One region of the Luteococcus sediminum genome, then DNA from elsewhere that is predicted to be linked to it. Evidence: predicted binding sites of a transcription regulator. Region 1 holds the regulator's gene; the other holds the start of a gene.

The links. The regulator LexA, encoded in region 1, represses DNA repair genes until DNA is damaged. The targets are predictions, from matches to a motif close to TCGAACANNTGTTCGA.
Positions count from the first base shown of each region.
Region 2: the regulator LexA is predicted to act here: its motif matches at 4,317-4,332, upstream of ACYVKA_RS15855 (DUF222 domain-containing protein).

Region 1 is NZ_BAAGQL010000019.1:82,888-91,390, forward strand. Features, by position in the region: gene ACYVKA_RS10900 (ATP-dependent DNA helicase) at 1-801, shown strand, start outside; gene lexA (transcriptional repressor LexA) at 874-1,635, opposite strand; gene ACYVKA_RS10910 (hypothetical protein) at 1,904-2,275, shown strand; gene ACYVKA_RS10915 (RDD family protein) at 2,409-3,020, opposite strand; gene ACYVKA_RS10920 (DUF2752 domain-containing protein) at 3,158-3,580, shown strand; gene nrdR (transcriptional regulator NrdR) at 3,828-4,292, shown strand; gene ACYVKA_RS10930 (vitamin B12-dependent ribonucleotide reductase) at 4,371-7,271, shown strand; gene ACYVKA_RS10935 (ferritin) at 7,399-7,920, opposite strand; gene ACYVKA_RS10940 (AEC family transporter) at 8,038-8,503, shown strand, end outside.
Region 2 is NZ_BAAGQL010000050.1:95,593-104,095, reverse strand. Features, by position in the region: gene dnaE (DNA polymerase III subunit alpha) at 1-66, opposite strand, end outside; gene ACYVKA_RS15865 (RtcB family protein) at 181-1,461, opposite strand; gene ACYVKA_RS15860 (phosphotransferase) at 1,895-2,656, opposite strand; gene ACYVKA_RS15855 (DUF222 domain-containing protein) at 2,737-4,236, opposite strand; gene ACYVKA_RS15850 (pentapeptide repeat-containing protein) at 4,393-5,184, shown strand; gene ACYVKA_RS15845 (glutamate synthase subunit beta) at 5,253-6,740, opposite strand; gene gltB (glutamate synthase large subunit) at 6,733-8,503, opposite strand, start outside.

The sequences.
Region 1 (8,503 bases):
GGGGAGAGGACGACCATCCTCACTTCGGCGACGCTCAAGATCGGCGGCGACTTCACCCAGGTGGCGGGCCAGATCGGGCTGCGCAAGGCCGACCGGTTGGTGGGTGACCAGCATGACCCGGACAATGCGCTGGCCTGGCGCGGGTTCGACGTCGGCACCCCCTTCGACTACCGCAAGCAGGGCATCCTCTACGTGCCCCGGAACCTGCCGCGGCCCCGGCGTGACGGGACGGCTCCGGAGGTGCTCGAGGAGGTCGCCGAGCTGGTCTGGGCGGCGGGTGGCAGGACCCTGGGGCTGTTCAGCTCCCAGCGCGCCGCGGAGGCCGCCGCCAAGCACGTGCGCCAGCAGCTGCCGAAGATGACCGTCCTGTGCCAGGGCGATGCCCAGTTGTCGGAGCTCACCCGCCAGTTCGCCGTCGACCCGGAGGTGAGCCTGTTCGGCACGGTCTCGTTGTGGCAGGGGATCGACGTGCCGGGAGAGACCTGCCAGCTGGTGATCATCGACAAGATCCCCTTCCCGCGCCCCGACGACCCGCTGGTGCTGGCCCGTCAGGAGGCGGTGACGCAGGCCGGCGGCAATGGCTTCATGTCGGTGGCGGCCACCCATGCCGGTCTGCTGATGGCCCAGGGTGCCGGGCGCCTGGTGCGTCGCGTCACCGACCGGGGCGTGGTGGCGGTGCTGGACCCCCGGCTGGTGACGGCACGCTATGGCGGCTTCCTGCGGGCCTCGATGCCCGACTTCTGGATGACAGCCGAGCGCGAGGTGGCCGTCGGAGCGCTGCGGCGTCTGCAGGAGGGATAGTCCTCGAGCATGTCGAGGGGGCCGCCCACGCGCCGTGGGTGGCCCCTTCTTCATGGGCGCGGAGGGCGCGCCTCAGACGCGACGCAGCACCGCGACGACCTTGCCGAGGATCCTCGCGTGGTTGCCGTCGATGGGGGAGTACTGCTCGTTGTGTGGCATCAGCCAGACCTGGCCAGGCGTCTTCTTGAGGGTCTTGACGGTCGCCTCGTCGTCGAGCAGCGCCGCGACGATGTCGCCATTGTCGGCATCGTCCTGCTGCCGGACCGCAACCCAGTCGCCGTCGCAGATGGCGGCGTCGATCATCGAGTCGCCGTGCACCTCGAGCAGAAAGGTCGTGCCCTCGCCCACCAGCTGGCGGGGCAGGGGGAAAACCTCCTCGACGCGCTCCTCGGCCAGGATCGGCCCACCGGCGGCGATGCGTCCCACCATTGGGACGTTGACGGCGGTGGGGAAGCTGTCGCCCACGTCGGTGGGGTCGTTGGCCTCGGCCTCGGTGGGGAGCATGGACGGGGGCAGGTGCACCTCCATGGCGCGCGGCTGGCCCGGGATCCGGCGGATGTAGCCCAGCGACTCCAACTGCTTGAGCTGGTGCGAGACGCTGGACGAGCTGGCCAGGCCCGCGTGCTCGCCGATCTCGCGCATGCTGGGCGGGTAGCCGCGGGTCTCCAGACTCTCGCGGATCACCTCGAGCACGCGGCGCTGGCGTGGACTCATGCCGTCGACGCTGGGCTCCACCATCGTGCGACCGCGCGAGAGCTCCCTGCGAACCTCCTCGTCGCTGGGGCGTCCGACGGGTCGCCGTGCCTCTGACTTGCCCTTCGTTCCACGTGCCATGGCACAAGACTAGTGCTCGCGACAGTCCCAATCAAACATCTGTTCGAGGGGTCCACGCGGCCTCGTACGGCGGGGGTGGGAGGTGTCCGGCGAAAACTGTCAGGGGGGACTGTTTGACTCGGTCACGAGCGCGAAACCTGAAGCTTTCGGCCCCATTCGAACAATCGTTTGATTGAGGCCGGGTGACCGGGCTAGTGTTCAAGCATCGAACACCTGTTCGACGGGCGGATGGCTCGCGGCAGGGTTTGTCCAGACCTGAGGAGTAGTCATGAGTGCAACCTTCGTCGCGAGGATCCCCGCCGTCACCCCGGCAACGATTCGTCGTCGCGCACAGGGGCGCCTGCGTGGGCCGGTGGCCAGGCCCCTGCAGCCGGCCATGCCGGTGGGGCGGCCGGTGCAGCCCTCGGGGCCCGAACTCCTGGCCGGACCGGTGCAGCTCGAGCTGGTGGGTTCTGGGGAGCGTGGCGCCGCCAGTGCCGTGCAGCTGACCGACCGCGGCATCTTCTGCATCGTGGCAGTACTGGCGGTCCTGGCCGTGGCGACCGTGGCCGTGGGGTTCAGTAGCTTCCTGTCGGTCAGCAATGCCCCGCTCGAACCCTCCGCCCAGCCCTCGCCGGTGCTGGTCGAACTGTCCCGCTGAGTCCAGTCATGGGCTCCCCCGTGGGCGTCGCCGACGGCGGCCCGTGGGCTCGAGTGGCGACAGGACGCGACGAGGGCCCAACAACTGCCGGGGCCCTCGTGTGGTGGTGCAGCGACGACGTCGCCGAGCCGGGTCAGCGCTCGTCGATGACGACCGTCTTCATGATCTTGTCGGCGAAGGTCTGCTTCTTGGCGTCCCACAGCGGCCACAGGTAACCCAGGAGGCAGACGATCGTGTCGAGGATGTGGCAGATCTGTCGCAGCAGCGCCTTGCCCATGCCGATTGGCTGGCCGTCGGCCTCGCTGACTAGCTTGGTGCCCAGCAGTTGACGACCGATGGAGTGGCCGGTCTTGCCGTCGCGGTAGACCATGTTGTAGAGGAACCAGACCAAGCCCAGCACCATCAGGAGCCATCCGAGGGTCGGGTTGGTGCCAACCCGATCCGTCTGGGTCATCGGGTCGTACCCACCAACCATGGGGTCAGCGATCCGGTTCAGGATTGTGTAGGGAAGCCAGTCGATGACGTGGCTGCCGACGCGCTTGAACCATCCGGCGAGGTTGGCCGTACGGCCTGCCGGCTGGCCGTAGGCCGGGTAGGCCTGGCCGTAGGGATCGGCTGCGGGCTGGCCGTAGGCATTGGCCGCGGGCTGGCCGTAGGGGTCGGCGGCAGGCTGGCCCAGGGAATCGGCCGGGGGATTCATCTCCGGCTGGCCTTGCTGCCAGGGGTTGGTGGGTGGGTTGGTCACGGTCTTCTCCACTCGTCGGGTCCGGGGGTCCGGGGAAGTTCCAGGACTCTGTCGCAGACGATGCTAGGTGCTCGACCGGTCCAACGGTGGCCAGTGGCGCGAGTCTGGTCAATCTTCAGTAGGGGAGGATGGTGGGCATGAGTCATGACTGGGTGTCGCCGGTGGAGACTGATCGTGTCTTCGATGCCCGCGATGCCCTGCGGCGTACCGCCGCACTGGGTGGCTTCTGCCTGGCCCAAGGCCTCCTGGTCGCGGTCTGGGGTCGCGGGTTGCCGTGTCCCCTGCGTGCCGCCACTGGTCTGCTGTGCCCGGTCTGTGGCGCCACCACCGCGGGGATCCACCTGCTGCACGGCGAATTCGGCCACGCCTGGGCGTCCAATCCGGTCGCCATCCTGGCGGGGCTGCTGCTGGCCGTCTGCGTGGCCGCCTGGACGATCGAGGCCCTCGGCGGCCCCGCCCCCAGGCCATTGCGCCGGTGGGCCCCGATCACCCTCGACCGGGTACTGCTGTGGTCCGCGGCGCCCCTGCTGGTCTTCACCGTGGTCCGCAATCTGGGCTGATTCGCCCACCCCGGACAGGCATGAGGATGGCGGCGTGTCCAGTTTGATTCTCGGCAGCCGGAGACCTACGGTTGTCCATATCTAGTGGTTGCGGATGGTGGTCAGACCCACAGATTGTGGTTCAAGGGACAACTTGTCCACACCGTGTCCACATGTCCTTCCACAATCGACCCCTCACGCATGCCCATGGGCAGGGCTCCTGGCTGCCCTCGGTGCGGCGTGCCCTGACCCGAACGGAGGCCCGGCCATGCACTGCCCCTTCTGCCGCAACGGCGATTCACGCGTGCTCGACTCCCGGGCCGCCGACGACGGCTGCAGCATCCGCAGGCGCCGCCAGTGCCCCGCCTGCGAGCGACGCTTCACCACGATCGAACAGGTCCAGCTCTCGGTGCTGAAGAAGTCCGGGGTCAGCGAGCCGTTCAACCGCGAGAAGGTGGTCAACGGCGTCCGCAAGGCCTGCAAGGGTCGCCCGGTCAGCGAGGCCGACCTCGCCCGCCTGGGCCAGCGCGTCGAGGAGACCCTGCGCGCCAGCGGGCAGGGCGAGATCCCCACCGACGAGGTGGGCGTGGCCATCCTCGAGCCGCTGCGCGAACTCGACCAGGTGGCCTACCTGCGCTTCGCCAGCGTCTACCAGCACTACCAGGGAGTCGAGGACTTCGAGGCCGAGATCGCGCGCCTGCGCAGCTCCGCTCCAGCGCCCGACCCGGCCTGAACACCACCCAAGAACCCCGCTGGCCGTCGCATCGGCCAGCCGCCACATGGAACAAAACCCCCAAGGAGAAGGAAGAGCATGACCGACACCAGCAGGACGGCGCGTCGCCAGCCGGCCAACAAGAAGGCCACCGGCCTGACCATCGAGCGCGTCTTCTCCACCGAGGGCACCCACCCCTATGACGAGGTGAGCTGGGAGAAGCGCGACGTCGTGCAGACCAACTGGAAGACCGGCGAGACCGTCTTCGAGCAGAACGGCGTCGAGTTCCCCGACTTCTGGAGCCTCAACGCCTCCACCATCGTCACCACCAAGTACTTCCGTGGCGCCCTGGGCACCGAGCAGCGCGAGACCGGCCTGAAGCAGCTCATCGACCGCGTCGTGAAGACCTACTCCAAGGCAGGCCTGGAGCACGGCTACTTCGCCACCGAGAAGGACGCGCAGGTCTTCGAGGAGGAGCTGTGCTGGATGCTGCTGCACCAGTACTTCAGCTTCAACTCGCCCGTCTGGTTCAACGTCGGCACCTCGAGCCCGCAGCAGGTCAGCGCCTGCTTCATCCTGAGCGTCGACGACTCGATGGACTCCATTCTGAACTGGTACAAGGAGGAGGGCTTCATCTTCAAGGGCGGCTCCGGCGCCGGCCTCAACCTGTCCCGCATCCGTTCCAGCAAGGAGCTGCTGAGCTCCGGCGGCACCGCCTCGGGCCCGGTCTCCTTCATGCGCGGCGCCGACGCCTCGGCCGGCACCATCAAGTCCGGTGGCGCCACCCGTCGCGCCGCCAAGATGGTCGTGCTCGACGTCGACCACCCCGACATCGAGGAGTTCATCGAGACCAAGGCGCGCGAGGAGGACAAGATCCGCGCCCTGCGCGATGCCGGCTTCGACATGGACCTGGGCGGCAAGGACATCACCAGCGTCCAGTACCAGAACGCCAACAACTCGGTGCGCGTCAGCGACGACTTCATGACCGCCGTCGAGAACGACGGCCTCTTCGCCCTGACCGCCCGCAGCGACGGTCGCGTCATCGAGGAGGTCAACGCCCGCGAGCTCTTCCAGAAGATGGCCAAGGCCGCCTGGGAGTGCGCCGACCCCGGCATCCAGTACAACGACACGATCAATGCCTGGCACACCAACCCGGTCACCGGCCCGATCACCGCGTCGAACCCGTGCAGCGAGTACATGAGCCTGGACAACTCCTCCTGCAACCTGGCCAGCCTCAACCTGCTCAAGTTCCTGGGCGCCGACGACGTCTTCGACGCCGAGCGCTTCACCAAGGCCGTCGAGTTGATCATCACCGCGATGGACATCAGCATCTGCTTCGCCGACTTCCCGACCGAGTCGATCGGCGAGACCACCCGCAACTTCCGCCAGCTCGGCATCGGTTACGCCAACCTGGGCGCCCTGCTGATGGCGCTGGGCCTGGGCTACGACTCCGAGGGTGGCCGCAAGCTGGCCGCCGCCATCACCTCGCTGATGACCGGCACCTCCTACCGTCGCAGCGCCGAGCTCGCCGCCGTCGTCGGCCCCTATGCCGGCTACGCCGAAAACGCCGAGGCGCACCAGAACGTGATGCGCCAGCACCAGGCCGCCTCCGAGGCGCTGAGCCCGATGCACACCAATGACAGCGTCGTGGCCGAGGCCGCGGGCAAGGAGTGGGAGCAGGTCGTCGCCCTGGGCGCCACCAACGGCTACCGCAATGCCCAGGCCTCGGTGCTGGCCCCCACCGGCACCATCGGCTTCATGATGGACTGCGACACCACCGGCGTGGAGCCTGACTTCAGCCTGGTCAAGTTCAAGAAGCTGGTCGGCGGCGGCTCCATGCAGATCGTCAACCAGACCGTGCCGCGTGCCCTGAAGAACCTGGGCTACGCAGCCGACGAGGCGGAGGCCATCGTCTCCTTCATCGCAGACCACGGCCACGTCATCGACGCCCCCGGCCTGAAGCAGGAGCACTACGAAGTCTTCGACTGCGCCATGGGTGCCCGCGCCATCGCGCCCATGGGTCACGTGCGCATGATGGCTGCCGTGCAGCCCTTCCTGTCGGGTGCCATCTCCAAGACGGTCAACCTGCCCGAGAGTGCCACGGTCGAGGAGATCGCCGACGTCTACATGCAGGGCTGGAAGCTCGGGCTGAAGGCGCTGGCCGTCTACCGCGACAACTGCAAGGTGGGCCAGCCGCTCAGCGACGGCAAGAAGGACGCCGGCAGCAAGGATGCCGAGGCCAAGCAGGCCGCCGCGCCCGCCGCTGCCGAGCCCGAGGTGCGCATCGAGTACCGTCCGCGTCGCCGCCGCCTGCCCAAGAGCCGCATGGGCCGCACCACCAGCTTCACCGTGGCCGGCGCCGAGGGCTACATGACCTCCAGCCAGTACGAGAACGGCGAGCTGGGCGAGGTCTTCCTCAAGCTCGGCAAGCAGGGCTCCACCCTGGCCGGCGTGATGGATGCCTTCTCGATCGCGATCTCCATCGCCCTGCAGTACGGGGTGCCGCTGGAGACCTATGTGCAGAAGTTCACCAACCAGAAGTTCGAGCCGGCCGGCATGACCGACGACCCGGACATCCGCATCGCCCAGTCGATCATGGACTACATCTTCCGTCGCCTGGCGCTGGACTACCTGAGCTTCGACGAGCGCAGCGAGCTGGGCATCTACACCTCCGCAGAGCGCGCCCGCTATGTGGAGACCGGCTCCTACCTGAGCGAGGAGGAGGAGGCCGAGATGCCCGAGTCCGAGTCGCTGAAGAATGATGCCGCCGACGACCTGCGCTTCGACGAGCGGGGCGCCAACCAGCCCTCGCTGATCCAGGCCAGCCCGAAGGTGGAGCAGGAGACCGTGGGCAGCGCCCACACCACCACGGAGATGATGGAGGGCCTGACCGGGCACGCCATCGACGCGCCGCTGTGCATGACCTGCGGCACCAAGATGCGCCCGAGCGGCTCCTGCTATGTGTGCGAGGGCTGCGGTTCCACCAGCGGCTGCAGCTGATCCTGCCCGCGGGTGGGTCCGGCAGCGGACCCACCCGGCGGCAGACATGACGAGGGCGACCCCCAGCACCTGCTGGGGGTCGCCCTCGGTTTCGTCTGGGCCCCATGTCCCTATGGGGCCGGCTTGATCAGCCCTCGCTGGGCTCGGTGGTGGCCACCGGGCGCTGCGCGAGGTCCTCGTCGAGGCGCAGCAGGCCGGGGCCGTCGTGACCGGTGAGCTCGATGCGGCCCATGATCTCACTGACGGTCGACTCCTCCTCGATCTGCTCGCTGAGGAACCAGTTGAGCAGGGGACGCGAGTCCAGGTCGCCGGCCTCCTCGGCGGCCCGATAGAGCGCGCGGATCGACTCCGAGACCTTCTGCTCATGCTCCAGAGCCGCCTTGAAGGCGTCCAGGGCGCTGAGGCCCTTCTCGACGTTGGGCGCGGGCACGGTGCCGATCTCGGGGTGGTTGTCCCGGTCGAGCAGGTGGTCGATGAACTTGTTGGCGTGGACGATCTCCTCGTCGGCCTGGTGGCGCAGCCAAGTGGCCATGCCGGGCAGGTCCTGGGCGTCGACCTCGATCGCCAGCTGGCGGTAGACGGTCGAGGCCTCGAACTCGTGGGTGATCTGGGCGTTGAACTGGGCTTCGAGCTCCTTGGACATCTTCATGGAACCCAGAGAAGCACCCTTTCCCCCTCCAGGAAGAGTCTTTCGCCCAACAGCGAAGCGCCACGGCCATCCGGGACGCCACCCCCGTCACAGAGGGCAAGCCCTAGGCTGTGGTCCATGGGCGTCCTGGTCGGCTTCATCACCATCTGGGCGGTGGTGGCGGTCGGCTGGGTGATGGCCCACTGGCGCATCCTGGACAACTCCTCGCAGCTGGTGCTGAGCAAGCTCAGCTTCTACGCGGGTTCCCCGGCGCTGATGGTGACGATGATGTCCACCGCCGACCTGGGCCGCATCTTCGCCCGCAACCTGGCCGTCAGCATCGTGGCCACCGTCCTGACCGGCCTGCTGTGCCTGCTGCTGGAGCTGTCCTGGTTGCGGGGAGCCGACGGCCAGCGCCACGGCCTGGGCCACCGGGTGATCGCGGTCTTCTGCTCCTGCTACGTCAATGCCGGCAACATGGGCCTGCCGATCGCCGCCTACGTCCTGCACGACATCACCTGGATCGCGCCGCTGTTGCTGGTGCAGGTGGCGGTGCTGCAACCGCTCGGCCTGGCCTTGCTCGACGTGGACGCCGCGCGCCGCG
Region 2 (8,503 bases), on a different contig from region 1:
CTTGGCGGCACCGTCGAGCATCGAGTACTCGGTGTGGGTGTGCAGGTGGACGAAGGAATCGACCATGGAGGTGGCGGCCTCTTTCTGGTGGTGCTCGTCCCGGCAGCCGGTGATGGGCCGGGACCGACAATCTACCTCGCCGCGGGCGTCGAACACGCCCCGGCCGCCACCCCCCGTGGTTCAGCCCTTGATGCACAGCAGGGTCTGGAGCCGCGCCACCACCGCGACCAGGTCGGCCTGTGCGTCCATCACCTGGTCGATGTCCTTGTAGGCGGCAGGAATCTCGTCCACCACGCCGGCATCCTTGCGGCACTCGATGCCCTCGGTCTGGGTGGCGAGGTCGTCGGCGGTGTACTTGCGCCGTGCCGCAGTGCGCGACATCCGCCGGCCGGCCCCGTGCGAGGCCGACTGGTAGGAGGACTCGTTGCCCAGGCCCCGCACGATGTACGAGCCGGTGCCCATCGAGCCGGGGATCACACCCAGATCGCCGGAGCCCGCCCTGATGGCGCCCTTGCGGGTGACCATCAACTCGAGTCCGTCGTGCTCCTCCACCGCCACGTAGTTGTGGTGGCAGCGGATCGGCGCCTCGAAGGCGATGCCGTCGATGCGGTGGGCGAGCTCGTCGCAGATGGTGGCCAGCATCACGTCCCGGTTGAGCAGGGCATAGGACTGTGCCCACCACAGGTCGTGCAGGTAGGCCTCCATCTGGGGCGATCCGGCCAGGAAGACGGCCAGGTCACGGTCGGGCAGGTCCTGGTTGTGCGGCAGGGACTGCGCCACGCCCATGTGCACCTGGGCGAGCCGGTTGCCGGTGCCACGGCTTCCGGAGTGCAACGTCACCCAGACCCGGTCGTCGTCGCCGGCGCACAGCTCGATGAAGTGGTTGCCGCCACCCAGCGTGCCCACCTGCGTGATCGCCTTGCGACGCGCCTCGCTGGTGCGGGCCGCCTTCGTGACCTCGCCGGCGCGCAGCTCGTCGAAGCCGGCGATGGCGCGGGCGAAGCGGTCGGCGAGGTCGTCGTGCTTCACCAGGGTCCGCGGCTCGTCGCGGTGGCTGCTGAAGCCCACCGGGATGCCCCGCTCGATCCCGAGCCGCAGCGTGCGCAGGTCGTCGGGCAGCTGCTCGGGCCGCAGGTTGGTGCGCACCGCGGTCATGCCGCAGCCGATGTCGACGCCCACGGCCGCCGGCGCGATGGCCTGCCGCATGGCGATCACCGAGCCGACGGTGGCGCCCAACCCGTAGTGGACGTCGGGCATCACCCGGACGCCGTGGGTCCAGCCGAGGCCTGCGACGGTGCGCAGCTGTTCGCGCGCCTTCTGCTCGATGTCGGTCTCGTCGGCCCACATCAGGGTGTTGTCGGTGCCGCTGAGGGGCACCGGGTAGGTGGTCATGCTGGTCTCCTCCTGGAGGCAGTGGTGCACGTGGTCGACCGTCGACTGCTCCCGGGTGGTGCATCCCACGGTTGCCGACGATGGTGGTCGGAGCGTGTGGGGCAAGGGGTGGAGAGGAGTCGCGGCGGGCGGGCCGTGCTGGGGCGGGACGGGTCCCGGGCTCAGCGGTGCAGCGCGGCTGTCGGTTCGGGGCATGGCTGCAGGACGCTTCGGCGCTCCTGCAGCTGCTCGAACACGGTCGACTCCTCGATCAGTGGGGATCCGGTGTGGACTCCCCCGCGCCCGGATGGCGCAGGCTCCAGTCTGGACGGGCAGGCCAGGGGTGGGCAACCGATTTTTCGGGCTCGCCGCACGGGCCGTGCCACGCCCAGTCCCTGCCCCCCGAGGAGATCCGATACGAGTCATCGGGAGGGGCGGGACCAACAGTTGGCGCGCCCATTTCCTGGACCCTGTGTGGCCAAGGGCTGTGGGAAACGACGGCGCGTGCCCTCATGACCAGACTTCAGGATGTCGAGCGCTGGACCGCCCTGTGCCATTCGTCGCGGTGTGTGGCGATGAATCTGGTGGTCCCGGCCCAGTGTTCTCCATGACCTTCGCGGAACATGGTCGCCCACGGTTCGTGGCCCGTCGAGTGGGCCTGCTCGAGGTGCGACCACATGGCCTGTGACCGGCGCTCCAAGGCCTCGGGAAGCGCCACCCGTAGGTCGTCGTCCGCGTCGTATCCGGCAACGAAGCAGCGCAACCGATCAGCACTCGCGACCACGTCAGCGCCCGGGAAGAGATGGGCAAAGGCAATGGCCGAGTAGGCCAGGTCCCACAGCCGGCTACTGGGACCGGCACCATCCCAGTCGATGAACACGAGGCGATCACCATCGATGACAAGATTCCAGGTGGCCAGGTCGTTGTGGCAGACCAGATCTGGTTCGGACGCGGGGAGCAGGACTCCCCAGGCAGTGTCCACGGGAAACGTGGCGCTGGCGTCATGGGTTCGACGAACGAGTGATCCCACGCGCTCGATGGTGGCCAGATCGAGCGGAGCGCGGTCCATGGCGAGGCTTCCGGGCACGTAGTCGAGGATGACCCGCCCGAGACTGTCGCGGCCATGGACATGAGGGACATCCAGCCCTGCAGCTTCAAGGTGCGCCAGATAGCTGATCATGCGCGAGGTGGTGGGTAGCCACGGCTTGTGAACCGTGTCACCGATTCGGACCACTCGGCCTGACGCGTTTCCACCCGCCAGTACCTCTTCGTCACCGATGCCCATGTCCTCGAGTGTGGCAGGGCACTCGGCTCGGGCACACAGGAAGACCCACGGTCAGGGCGCACGGTCCGGGCGCTGCAGCCTCACGCCGCCATTGCGACTGCGACGGTCCGCGCGGTGACGGGATTGTGGACGAGCCAACTTCGAGAAGGAGTGACGAGGTACTGGTACCCGTCGGGTGATCGCCACCAGAAGACACCGGGCGAGAGTTGCCGTAGTCGCCACCCGCCATGGGTCTTGGCGCGGTGGACCCGCCGGGAGAGTGGGCCCAGGTTGTCGGCGCGGGTGGGCGGGGCCTCGACAGGCTCGACCGACACCAGGGGACGCTCAGCCGACGTCGGAGAGGACTCGGCAGCCGTGATGGAAGGCTCCGTTGCCGCGGGAAAGACCGGATGCCATGGATCGGTGTGGTCCAGGTCGCAGGACCGGCTGCCGCGCGCAGAACCGGGAAAGACCTCCACCGGATTGCGCAGCCCCACGGCGCGGCGCATCCGCTCCCCCACCTCGTAGGCATCGCTGGCCGGGATCGCCTCGGGGTCCAGGACCGGCCGGACAGTGATGCGGGTGTGCCCGACGAGTTCGGCGAGCCAGTCGGCGAGCACGGGCATCGCCCACCCCGTCCGGGTGGCCTCCAACCGGCCCAGCCCCTCGCCCTCGGCAAGCACGGTGCGGTCGACGTGGACGGCGACCTCCACCTGCGGCATCAGCGTCTCCGGATCCGCGGTGACCTTCCCACAGACATGACCGCGCTGCCCGCGGGCGGGGCATTCCACGTCGAGGTCACCGTCCTCCACCAGGGCTGGAATCTCGTCGAGCAGGCTGGCCTGCAAGAGCTGCAGTGCCCGGGCTGGCGAGGCCAGCAGGCCCAGTCCCTGGGCGCGTCGCACCTGCAGCGGCTCGTCACTGCCACCGGTGCGCAGTATTCCCGCGACACGGTCGAGCTGCGCATCAAGGAAGATCGCATCCACCGAGGCCAGCTGCCCCGAGAGTGCGGTGACGCCGTCATGCGAGCCGTCGAACCACACGCCGCGGTGCTCCAGCGCCCCCGCACGGCGCCGCGCGGACAGCTCGTCGGGCAGCAGCTCCAGCACCCAGCCCCCACACAGGGCCAGCAGTCGCTTCGTCGAGATCCCCGTCGCCAGCGGCGCGAGCCGACGGTCGAGTTCGAGCGCAGCGTCGCGCCCCAAGTTCCTCGCCTCGCGCACCACCATCCGTGCCACGCCGATCCGCACCTCGCCATCGGCGCACAGCCGCAAGAGTCCGGGCATCCGGTGGCGCAGCGCCAAGGCATCCCCGATCATCAGCCGCGCCGACTCGGCCGAGACGTTCAGCCGCGCCGCCAGCTCCAGGTGGGCGAACTCCGCCACACCCGGCGTCCCGTCACCACCCGGGAAGTCCAGTTCTTCCGCACCGGGCAGCCCCGGCCGCGCGGTGCTCGCCACGGCATGCAAGTCGGCAAAATGCGCACACAGCAGGACCGACTCGGCCTCCAGCGCCCAAGCTCGGCGACGGGCATCGGCAACGGCCTCGACGGTCTGGGCCGAGCCCCAGCCGAGCTCGGCAGCCTCCTCGAGTCCGGTCATGGTCACCTCCTCGCACGCCTCGAATCGTTCGAACTTGTGTTTTAATCATATCGGCACAGCCCTTGCCGCGTCAGCCGATTCCGAATCTTTGTTCGACAGAATTTCGCAGCATTACCGCGCTCGGTGCCGTAGCCTCGCACCGACGAGAGGACACCCATGGACTTCGTGGCCGACTGCAGCCGCTGTGCTGGACTGTGCTGCGTCGCACTGTCCCGCTCCCGTGCCGGGGGCTTCGGCGCCGACGCACCGGCAGGCACCCCCTGCCACCACCTGCAGGCCGACAACCGGTGCGAGATCCACTCCCGCCTGCGCCAGGAGGGCTGGCCTGCGTGCACCGTCTTCGACTGCTTCGGCGCCGGCCAGCAGGTGACCCAGGTCACCTTCGCCGGGGGCGGCTGGCGAGAGGACCCCGACGTGGCCCGCAACATGTTCGCGGCCTTCGCCACGATGCGGCACCTGATGGAGATGCTGCGCCTGCTCACCGAGGCCCGCGGCCTCGCCTCCGGGGGCACTCTGCACCAGGTGACCGGGCTGGTCGACGAGCTCACCGTCCTCGTCGACTCCCCCGCTGCCCAGGTCACCGGCTCCGACATCCCCGCGCTGCGGGCCCGCGTCGGAGCGCTGCTGTCCAGCGTGAGCGAGGCCCACCGCTCCCCCGGCCGCTCATCGCGACGACTGCGCCCGGGAGCGCACCTGCTGGGCGCCGACCTACGCGGCAAGGACCTGTCGCGGTTCAGCCTGCGCGGCGCGCTGCTGATCGCCGCCGACCTGCGCCGCGCACGGATGGAGCGCACCGACCTGCTGGGTGCAGACCTGCGCGATGCCCGGCTCGATGACGCAGACCTGCGCGCCGCGATCTTCCTGACCCAGCAGCAGCTAGACGGCGCCGTCGGGTCGTCGCGCACCCTGCTGCCGGTTGGCCTGCGCCATCCCGAGCACTGGACCTGAGCCCACCCAGGACGTGACGGTGCCCGCCCCCAGGAAGGAGGCGGGCACCGTCATGCACGGCGTCGCGATCAGGCCATCAGCTGGCGAACCTCCGGCCCGATCGGCCGGAGCAGGCGGCTGTGGCCCTCGGTGAGCAGGTTGTCCACGCCGTGGGCGGCGGCACGTCCCTCGGCGATCGCCCACACGATCAGCGACTGGCCCCGGCCGCAGTCACCCGCGGCGAAGACCCCGGGCACGCTGGTCTGGTAGTCGTCGCCGCGCTGCACGTTGCCGCGCTCGTCGAGCTCCAGGCCGAGCTCGGCGACGATCCCGTCGGGCTCGGGGTGCACGAAGCCCATCGCCAGCAGCACGAGGTCTGCCTGCAGCTCCCGCTCGGTGCCCTCGACCGTGACCAGCCGGCCCTCCTCGAAACGCACCTCCGACAGGCGCAGCCCGGTGACCTGGCCGTCCTCGCCGAGGAACTCGGAGGTGTTGACGGCATACATCCGCTCACCGCCCTCCTCATTGGCCGAGGCGATCCGGTAGATCATCGGGTAGGTGGGCCAGGGCTGGTGCTCGGGACGGGTCTCGGGCGGCTGCGGCATGATCTCCAGCTGGGTCACCGAGGCCGCACCCTGGCGCAGGGCGGTGCCGAGGCAGTCATTGGACGTGTCGCCGCCGCCGATCACCACGACGTGCTTGCCGCGGGCATCGATCTGGTCGGCCGGCGGCTCGGGGGCCGACAGGGCCTGGGTGGCCTGGGTCAGGTAGTCCATCGCCTGGTGGATGCCGGCCAGCTCACGGCCCGGAAGGGGCAGTTCACGCGGCACGGTGGAGCCGATGGCGAGCACCACCGCGTCGAAGCGTTCCAGCAGCTGCTCCCCGGTGATGCCACCGACGGCGTCGGCACCGGGCCCGATCGGGGTGTTGGCCTTGAAGACCGTCCCCTCCAGGCGCATCTGCTTGAGCCGACGGTCGAGGACCGCCTTCTCCATCTTGAACTCGGGGATGCCGTAGCGCAGCAGGCCGCCGATGGCGTCGGCCCGCTCGTAGACCACCACGGTGTGCCCGGCCCGGGTGAGCTGCTGGGCGGTGGCCAGGCCCGCCGGCCCCGATCCGACGACCGCGACGGTCTTGAGCGAGTGCCACTGCGGCTGCTGGGGCACCACGCGCAGGTCGTCCCAGGCCTTGTCGATGATGGAGACCTCGATGTTCTTGATGGTCACCGGCTCGCGGCTGATGCCCACCACGCAGGCCGTCTCGCACGGTGCCGGGCACAGCCGCCCGGTGAACTCCGGGAAGTTGTTGGTGGCGTGCAGGCGTTCCAGGGCATTGGTCCACTCGTCGCGCCAGACCAGGTCATTCCACTCGGGGATCAGGTTGCCCAGCGGGCATCCCGTGTGGCAGAAGGGGATGCCGCAGTCCATGCAGCGGCTCGCCTGGTCGCTGATGATCGGCAGCAGGGCCCGGCCGGGCGTGCCCGGGTAGACCTCCTGCCAGTCGGCCAGCCGCTCCTCGACGGGGCGACGTTCAGCCAGCTGGCGTTGCCTGGTGATGAATCCGCGCGGATCAGCCATGAGCTGCCTCCATCATGAGATCGGTCATTTCGTCTTCCTTGATGCCGGCGAGGAGGGCGTCCTCGCGGGCCTTGATGACCCGGGCATAGTCGCGCGGGAGGACGGTGGTGAAGTGGTTCGAGAGCCAGCCGTCGTCGTGCTCCAGCAGGCCGGCTGCGACGGTGGAGCCCGTCTCGTCGCGGTGCAGGGTGAGCAGTTCCCTGATCCTGGCGATGTCCGCGCCGGTGGCGGGGTGGGCGTCGACCAGTTCGGTGTTGAGCCTGGCCGGCTGCAGGTCGAGCACCCAGGCGGTGCCGCCGCTCATGCCGGCCGCGAGGTTGCGGCCGGTCGGGCCCAGGATCAGCGCCTCGCCGCCGGTCATGTACTCCAGTGCGTGGTCGCCCACGCCCTCGACGACGGCGGTGGCACCGGAGTTGCGCACCATGAAGCGCTCCCCCACCAGGCCGCGCAGCAGGATCTGGCCGCTGGTTGCGCCGTAGCCGATGACATTGCCGGCGACGATCTGGGTGGCGGGGTCGAAGCTGGCCTCCGGCCCGGGGGCGACGACCAGCCGACCGCCGCACAGGCCCTTGCCGACGTAGTCATTCGAGTCGCCCACCAGGCGCAGCGTGATGCCGCGGGGCACGAAGGCCCCGAAGGACTGCCCGGCGGTGCCGGTGAGGGTGAACACGATGGTGTCGTCCTCCAGGCCCTTGCCACCGCTGGCCATGGTCACCTCGTGGCCGAGGATGGTGCCGACGGTGCGGTCCACGTTGCGGATCGGCAGCGTGTGCGCCACCTGCTGCCCCTGTTCGAGGGCGGGACGCGCGAGCTCGACCAGCTGCTGGTCCAGCTTCGCCTCCAGGCCATGGTCCTGCACGGTGGTGGCGTGCAGCGCGGTGCCCTCGGGCACCTCGATGCGCTCCAGCACCGGCGAGAGGTCGAGGCCCTGTGCCTTCCAGTGGCCGACGGCCTGCCGGACGTCCAGCGCCTCGACGTGGCCGACGGCTTCCTGGATGCTGCGGAAGCCGAGCTCGGCGAGGATCTCGCGCACCTCCTGGGCGATGAACTCCATGAAGTTCACGACGTGGTCGGCCTGCCCGTGGAAGTGCTCGCGCAGCGCCGGGTTCTGGGTGGCGATGCCCACCGGGCAGGTGTCCTTGTGGCAGACGCGCATCATGATGCAGCCGCTGACCACCAGGGCGGTGGTGGCGAAGCCGAACTCCTCGGCGCCCAGCAGGGCGGCGATGACCACGTCGCGGCCGGTCTTGAGCTGGCCGTCGCACTGGACGACGACCCGGTCGCGCAGGCCGTTGAGCAGCAGGGTCTGCTGCGCCTCGGCCAGGCCGAGCTCCCACGGCCCGCCGGCGTGCTTCAGCGAGGTCAGCGGCGCCGCGCCGGTGCCGCCGTCGTGGCCGCTGATCAGCACCACGTCGGCCTTGGCCTTGGCGACGCCGGCCGCGACGGTGCCCACGCCCACCTCGGAGACAAGCTTGACGTGCACCCGGGCTGACGGGTTGGCGCACTTGAGGTCGTGGATCAGCTGCTTGAGGTCCTCGATGGAGTAGATGTCGTGGTGCGGCGGCGGGGAGATCAGGCCGACGCCGGGTGTCGAGTGGCGGGTCTTCGCCACCCACGGGTAGACCTTCGGGCCGGGCAGTTGGCCGCCCTCGCCGGGCTTGGCGCCCTGGGCCATCTTGATCTGGATGTCGGTGGCATGGCTGAGGTACTCGCTGGTGACGCCGAAGCGGCCGCTGGCCACCTGCTTGATGGCGCTGCGGCGC